2 linked regions of the Enhydrobacter sp. genome follow. The protein of the gene in region 2 interacts with the protein of the main gene of each other region in a pairwise test. Links are inferred from orthologs where the notes say so. Each region holds a gene or a part of one and is shown on either strand. Other genes may lie near its edges.

Region 1 (3,076 bases), 3.2 Mb from region 2 along the record:
ATCGTCTATGCGAAGGACGGTGCGACAGTGGGTGTCGGCGCGGGACAGATGAACCGACGCGACAGTTCCCGGATTGCCGCCATCCGGGCCGCCGAGTCAGGCGAACTCGCCAAGTTGCCGCAAAATCCCGCCATCGGGAGCGTGGTCGCTTCCGACGCCTTCTTCCCCTTCCCCGACGGCTTGCTCGCCGCGGCCGACGCCGGCGCGACGGCCGTCATCCAGCCCGGTGGATCGATCCGCGACCAAGCAGTGATCGACGCCGCCGACCAGGCGGGCCTTGCCATGGTCTTCACGGGCATGCGCCATTTCCGTCATTGATTGACGGCCATTCGCCGCCCCTGCCGCCCGGGAAATACCAGGGCGGCCCGTCATCGCGCTTTGGCCTCAGGCCATCGCGCGGAACGCCGACGCCATCAACGCGGCTAGGCGTACTCCGGCGTCTTGCCGGCGATCTTGGCGATGTCGATCAGGTCCTCGTCGGATCCCAGCATCACGGCGGTCAGCCCGCGATCGAGCCTTTGCAGCGACACTTCAGTTCCATTGGAAAACCGAACGGCATCCTTGTGCGGACCGCTTTCGAGGCGGGTCATGACGACCTCCTCGATTGGTCCTACGCCATAGGCTTTCTGGACAGTTTCCCCGATGCCTTCGAGGCGCAGGTGGCTGTCCGCCGCGACGCAAACCGCCAAGTCGCAGGTTGGCGCCGAGGTAAATCCCATTGAGCCACTCGGAAAGCGCTCAAGGGTGAGTTTCTCACCGACTGCGGCAGGTCGTGACTGATACGCTTCGAGTGAGTAATCACACATATCGACCTCCTTGCTAGTAAGACTCGATTCTCAAGTGGTGCGCGCAACACCTTGGTCAAGGTGCAGCGCGACCAGTTTCGGAACACGCAAGATCCACACCATCTTGCTTCACGTGCGTGTGCCCGCCAGCAATTAACGGCGGGAGGAGGAGGAGGCTGCTGTTGTTGCTCACGCCACCATTTCGTCGCAGCAGTCAGGTGGCTGGCATTAAGCAGTCTAGCACACCTTGATCTGCTTCGCCGCCGCTTTGGCGTTCCGCCGCGCCTCTTTCACGCTTCTGCCGGTTGCCAGGGCCACGGCCATGCGGCGATGGCCCTTGACTTCGGGCTTGCCGAAAAGGCGCACCGAGGTGCCCGCTTGCGCAAGCGCCCGGTCGATACCGGCATAGGTCGGATCGTCGATCTCGCCCTCCGCGACAATAGGCACCGACGCGCCGGGCCTGCAGGCGATCAGGGGAATGGGCAGGCCGAGGATGGCGCGCACATGGAGCTCCATCTCGCTCATGTCCTGCGAGACCATGGTCACCATGCCGGTATCGTGCGGGCGCGGCGACAATTCCGAGAACCAGACCCGGTTGCCCTTGACGAACAGCTCCACGCCGAACAGCCCGCGACCTTTGCGGCCGCACAGGTCGTCGACCACCTTGCGCGCGATCATGCGAGCCTTGCTGAGCGCGCTGGCGGACATGGGATGAGGCTGCCAGCTTTCGCGATAGTCGCCGTCGATCTGGAGATGACCGATGGGCGCGCAGAAGCCGATGCCCCTGGCGTGCCGCACGGTGAGCAGAGTGATCTCGTAGTCGAAGTCGATCGCGCCCTCGACAATGACCATCCCCGTGTCGGCGCGCGAGCCTTCCACCGCGTATCGCCAGCTTCGGGCGAGATCGCGCGGCCCGCGCGCCACGCTCTGGCCGTGTCCCGAGGAGGACATGGTGGGCTTGACGAAGCAGGGAAAGCCGACGGCGCGGGCGCCATCCCCCAGCTCCGCGAGGCTCGCGGCAAAGCGATAGGGCGAGGTGGGCAGTCCGAGCTTCTCGGCCGCGAGCTTGCGGATGCCGCGGCGATCCATCGTGAGCCGCGTGGCGCGCGCGGTCGGCACCACCGTCCAACCCTCCTTCTCGAGCTCGACCAGCGTGTCGGTCGCGATGGCCTCGATCTCGGGCACGATGAAATGCGGCCGCTCCCGTTCGACGATCCCTCGCAACGCGGCGCCGTCGCGCATGTTGAAGGCATGCGCCCGATTGGCGACCAGCATGGCCGGCGCGTTGTCGTAGCGATCGCAGGCGATCACCTCGACCCCGAGCCGCATGGCCTCGATGGCCACTTCCTTGCCGAGCTCGCCCGAGCCCAGCAGCATGATCCTGACCGATGACGGCTTGAGAGGAGTCCCGAATTTCTTCATGCCCTCATGATAGCAGCGCACCGGGCGAGGCCCAGCGGCGGACGGGCGTCGCCGAAGCGATGTTCACAGCCTGGGGGCGACCTCGTCGGCCAGCAGCCGGAACGTCTCGCGGCTGAGCGGCGCGCACATCAGGTAGTCGAGGTCGATCTCCTCCTTGAGCGCCGTAATCTGCTCGACGACAGCGGCGGGCGTGCCGTGCAGGATCACGCTGTCGACATAGTGCTGCGCCGGGTCCTTGCCATCGTAGCTGCGAGCCATCTGCATCGACTTGCGGTGGGGGTGCTGCGGGCCGGCATAGGCATCGACCAGCCATTGCGCGCCACGACGGGCGACCTCGGCCGCCTTGGCCTTGGTGGCGGCCAGCGCGACCAGCCGCGCCACCGGAATATCGCGCCCCCGGTCGGAGAAGCCCGCCTCGGCGAGCTTGGCCTTGTAACGCCGCCTCTTGTCGCCCAGCTCCACCAGGGAGGCATGCGGGTCCATCAGGATGGAGAAGCCCCGGCTCGCCGCCCAGTCGATGGCGCCCTCCGACGTCGCCGCCATCCAGACCGGCGGATGCGGTTGCTGCAGGGGCTTGGGCAGGACCTCGACGTCGTCGAACTGGAAATGGCAGCCCTGGAAGCTCAGCCGCTCCTCGGTCCAGGCCCTGAGCACGACCTCGACGGCCTCGCGAAAGCGGTCCGCGCTTTCCTCCGGCGGCACGCCGAAAGCGTTGAACTCGGCATGGGCGAAGCCCCGGCCTGCGCCCCAGTTCACCCGTCCGCCCGACAGCACGTCCAGAAGCGCCACCTCCTCGGCGAGCCGCAGGGGATGATAAAGCGCCGCGAGCGACACGGCCGTCCCGATGCGCAACTTCCGGGTGCGCGCAG
Region 2 (3,107 bases):
TCTTCACTTTGGTCCAGTCGTCGCGCCAGCGGCGGCGGATGGCGTCGATGTGCTTGTTGCGATCGATGTCGGGCAGCGAGAAGAGATAGGCTCGACCCATCGCCGTCGAGGCCATCGGCACGCGCGTGCCGACGTCGTGGGTGATCGCGACGACCGACGGGCCGCGGCAGGCCTCGAGATAGATCATCGAGTGACGGTCGCGGCCGCCCAGCGCGGTCGAGGCGTTGAGGGCGTGCGCGAGCTGCTCGAGCGGGCCGCGCGAGGCGCGGCGGACGTCCATGCTGGAGATCGCCGCGTAGCCGAGGGCCAGCACCGACGCACCGAGCTCATATTTGCGGAAGCGACGAATATAGTTGAGGTAGCCGAGCTCGGTCAGGGTATGGGTGAGCCGGGCCACGGTCGGCTTGGGCAGGCCGGTGCGGTGGGCGATCTCCTGGTTGCCCAGCATGCCCTCGCCGGCGTGGAAGGCGCGGAGGATGTCGAGGCCACGTGCCAAGGCGGTGACGAACTGGCGGTCCTTGGACGGAAGGCCTTCGCCGAGTCCATTCTCGAGGGAACTCTGCAGGGCCGCGGTTCGCGTGACGAGGTGGCTGACATTGCCCATGTGCGTTCTTCTCCTGTGGTGAATGGCCGTTTATTTTCTGTCCGAAAGCTGCCATTCCGTCAGCCTTGCTGCAACGCCGCGAAGCCGATTTTGGCCTGCGAACATGCAAAGCCGCCATGCTGCAATCGCGGGTTTTGGGCCTCAGGGGTTGTCGAACCGGCCGCGACTTCCCTTTTGCCGCTCAATTTGCATGCTTTCCCCACCGCGCCGCTGGCCCCGGCCAGCATCGGCGGCTAGCATGCGCCGCCCACTCTGAGAGAACGAAATTGGCCAAAGAACCGACCTTGCCCAAGGATATCGCGAGCCTGTCCTTCGAGGATGCCCTCAAGGAGCTGGAAGGCATCGTCCAGCAGCTCGAGCGCGGGCAGGTGAAGCTGGACGAGGCCATTTCGGCCTACGAACGTGGCGCCCTGCTGAAGCAGCACTGCGAGCAGAAGCTTGCGGAAGCCAAGATGAAAGTGGAGAAGATCGTCTTCGCCGCGGATGGCTCGGTCAGCAGCCAGCCTGCCGAGCTGACCTGAGGCCGATCCCGCTTCCCATGCCGTTGTCGTCGTATCGCGACTTCAGTGCCGCCCTGGCGTTTGCCGCCGAGTCGGTCGAGCACACCATGGAACGCCTGCTTCCCAAGGGGGAAACCGGCGAAGCCCGCGTGTTCGAGGCGATGCGCTATTCGAGCGTCGGCGGCGGCAAGCGCCTGCGGGCCTTTTTCGTGCTGGCAGGCGCCACGTTGTTCAAGGTCGGCGCGCTCGCCGCGATGCGCACCGCCAGCGCCATCGAGTTCGTGCACGCCTATTCGCTGATCCACGACGATCTGCCCGCCATGGACGACGACGACCTGCGGCGCGGCAAGCCCTCCTGCCACAAGCAGTTCGACGAGGCGACGGCCATCCTTGCCGGCGACGCCCTGCAGGCGCTCGCCTTCGAGGTGCTGGCGCACGAGGACACGCATGGCGATCCGGCGGTGCGGACGGTGTTGGTGGCCGAGCTCGCGAAGGCCGCCGGCGCCCATGGCATGGTCGGCGGCCAGATGCTCGATCTGCTGGCCGAGACGCAGGGACCGGACATGTCGATCGGTGCCATCACGCGCCTGCAGCGGCTCAAGACGGGGGCGCTGATCTCCTTCTCCTGCACCGCCGGCGCGATCCTCGGCAAGGCGGCCGAGCCGTCGCGGCTCGCATTGTCCGCTTATGCACACGACCTCGGCCTCGCGTTTCAGATCGTCGACGACCTGCTCGATGTCGAAGGCAGCGCGGAGGAGATCGGCAAGACGCCCGGCAAGGACCGGGCGGCCGGCAAGGCCACCTTCGTGTCGATTCTCGGCCTCGAACGGGCCCGCGCCCAGGCGATGTTGCTGGCGACCCAGGCGAAGGCACATCTTGAACCCTTCGGCCCTGCCGCGCATTTGCTGAGGCAGGCGGCGGATTTTGTCGTTTCGCGGCGCGCCTGAACGTAGCAGAAGGCTATAGTGAGTTCCAAGGGCACACCAGTTTCATGACTCAAAGCACCACGCCGCTTCTCGATACGGTCGCCACGCCCACCGACATCCGTCGGTTGCGGCCCGACCAGTTGCGCCAGCTCGCCGACGAGCTGCGCCAGGAGACGATCTCCGCCGTGTCCGTGACGGGGGGCCATCTCGGTGCGGGTCTCGGCGTGGTCGAGCTCACGGTGGCGCTGCATTACATCTTCGACACGCCGCGCGACCGGCTGATCTGGGACGTCGGCCACCAGGCCTACCCGCACAAGATCGTCACCGGCCGGCGCGACCGCATCCGCACCTTGCGCCAGGAGGGCGGGCTGTCGGGATTCACGCGCCGCAGCGAAAGCGAATATGACCCGTTCGGCGCCGCGCATTCGTCGACCTCGATCTCGGCCGGTCTGGGCATGGCCGTCGGTCGCGATCTCGCCGGCCGCAACAACCGCGTGGTGGCGGTCATCGGCGACGGGGCGATGAGCGCCGGCATGGCGTACGAGGCGATGAACAATGCCGGCGCCCTGCGCAGCAAGCTGATCGTCGTGCTGAACGACAACGACATGTCGATCGCCCCGCCGGTCGGCGCGATGTCGGGCCATCTGTCACGCCTCCTGTCGGGCCGGCCCTATGTGACGCTGCGCAATATCGGCCGGTCGTTCGCGGAAGCCCTGCCGAGGCCGCTCGAGAAGGCGGCCAAGCGGGCCGAGGAGTTCGCGCGCGGCTTCGTGGCCGGCGGCACGCTGTTCGACGAGCTCGGCTTCTACTATGTCGGTCCGGTCGACGGTCACAATCTCGACCATCTTCTGCCGATCCTGAAGAACGCGCGCGACAGCGACCTCGACAAGCCGATCCTCGTCCATGTGGTCACGCAGAAGGGCAAGGGCTACCCGCCGGCCGAGAACAGCGCCGACAAATATCATGGTGTCGTGAAGTTCGACGTCATCACCGGCAAGCAGGCGAAGCCGGTGGCCAACGCGCCGGCCTACCAGGCGGTGTTCGCCAAGGCGCTGATCGCCGAGGCGGAGACGGACG

What was found.
Region 1: the proteins of OJF58_RS25870 (region 2) and purT interact in binary tests that used the Escherichia coli proteins (3 or more experiments, as listed by UniProt). The link is inferred for Enhydrobacter sp. from one-to-one orthologs.

What each region holds. Positions count from the first base shown.
Region 1 is NZ_CP126889.1:2,009,228-2,012,303, reverse strand. Bases 116-3,056 are described here. They hold purT (formate-dependent phosphoribosylglycinamide formyltransferase), read right to left. Parts: upstream 2,208-3,056; coding sequence 1,023-2,207; downstream 116-1,022. Other genes in these bases: OJF58_RS10120 (LLM class flavin-dependent oxidoreductase), read right to left, coding at 2,271-3,056; OJF58_RS10130 (hypothetical protein), read right to left, coding at 423-806; purH (bifunctional phosphoribosylaminoimidazolecarboxamide formyltransferase/IMP cyclohydrolase), read left to right, coding at 116-318. Also shown: more of purH, read left to right, coding at 1-115; more of OJF58_RS10120, read right to left, coding at 3,057-3,076. UniProt on the Escherichia coli protein: Involved in the de novo purine biosynthesis. Catalyzes the transfer of formate to 5-phospho-ribosyl-glycinamide (GAR), producing 5-phospho-ribosyl-N-formylglycinamide (FGAR). Formate is provided by PurU via hydrolysis of 10-formyl-tetrahydrofolate.
Region 2 is NZ_CP126889.1:5,205,003-5,208,109, reverse strand. Bases 125-3,096 are described here. They hold OJF58_RS25870 (polyprenyl synthetase family protein), read left to right. Parts: upstream 125-1,142; coding sequence 1,143-2,051; downstream 2,052-3,096. Other genes in these bases: dxs (1-deoxy-D-xylulose-5-phosphate synthase), read left to right, coding at 2,096-3,096; OJF58_RS25875 (exodeoxyribonuclease VII small subunit), read left to right, coding at 871-1,125; OJF58_RS25880 (IclR family transcriptional regulator), read right to left, coding at 125-604. Outside these bases: more of OJF58_RS25880, read right to left, coding at 1-124; more of dxs, read left to right, coding at 3,097-3,107.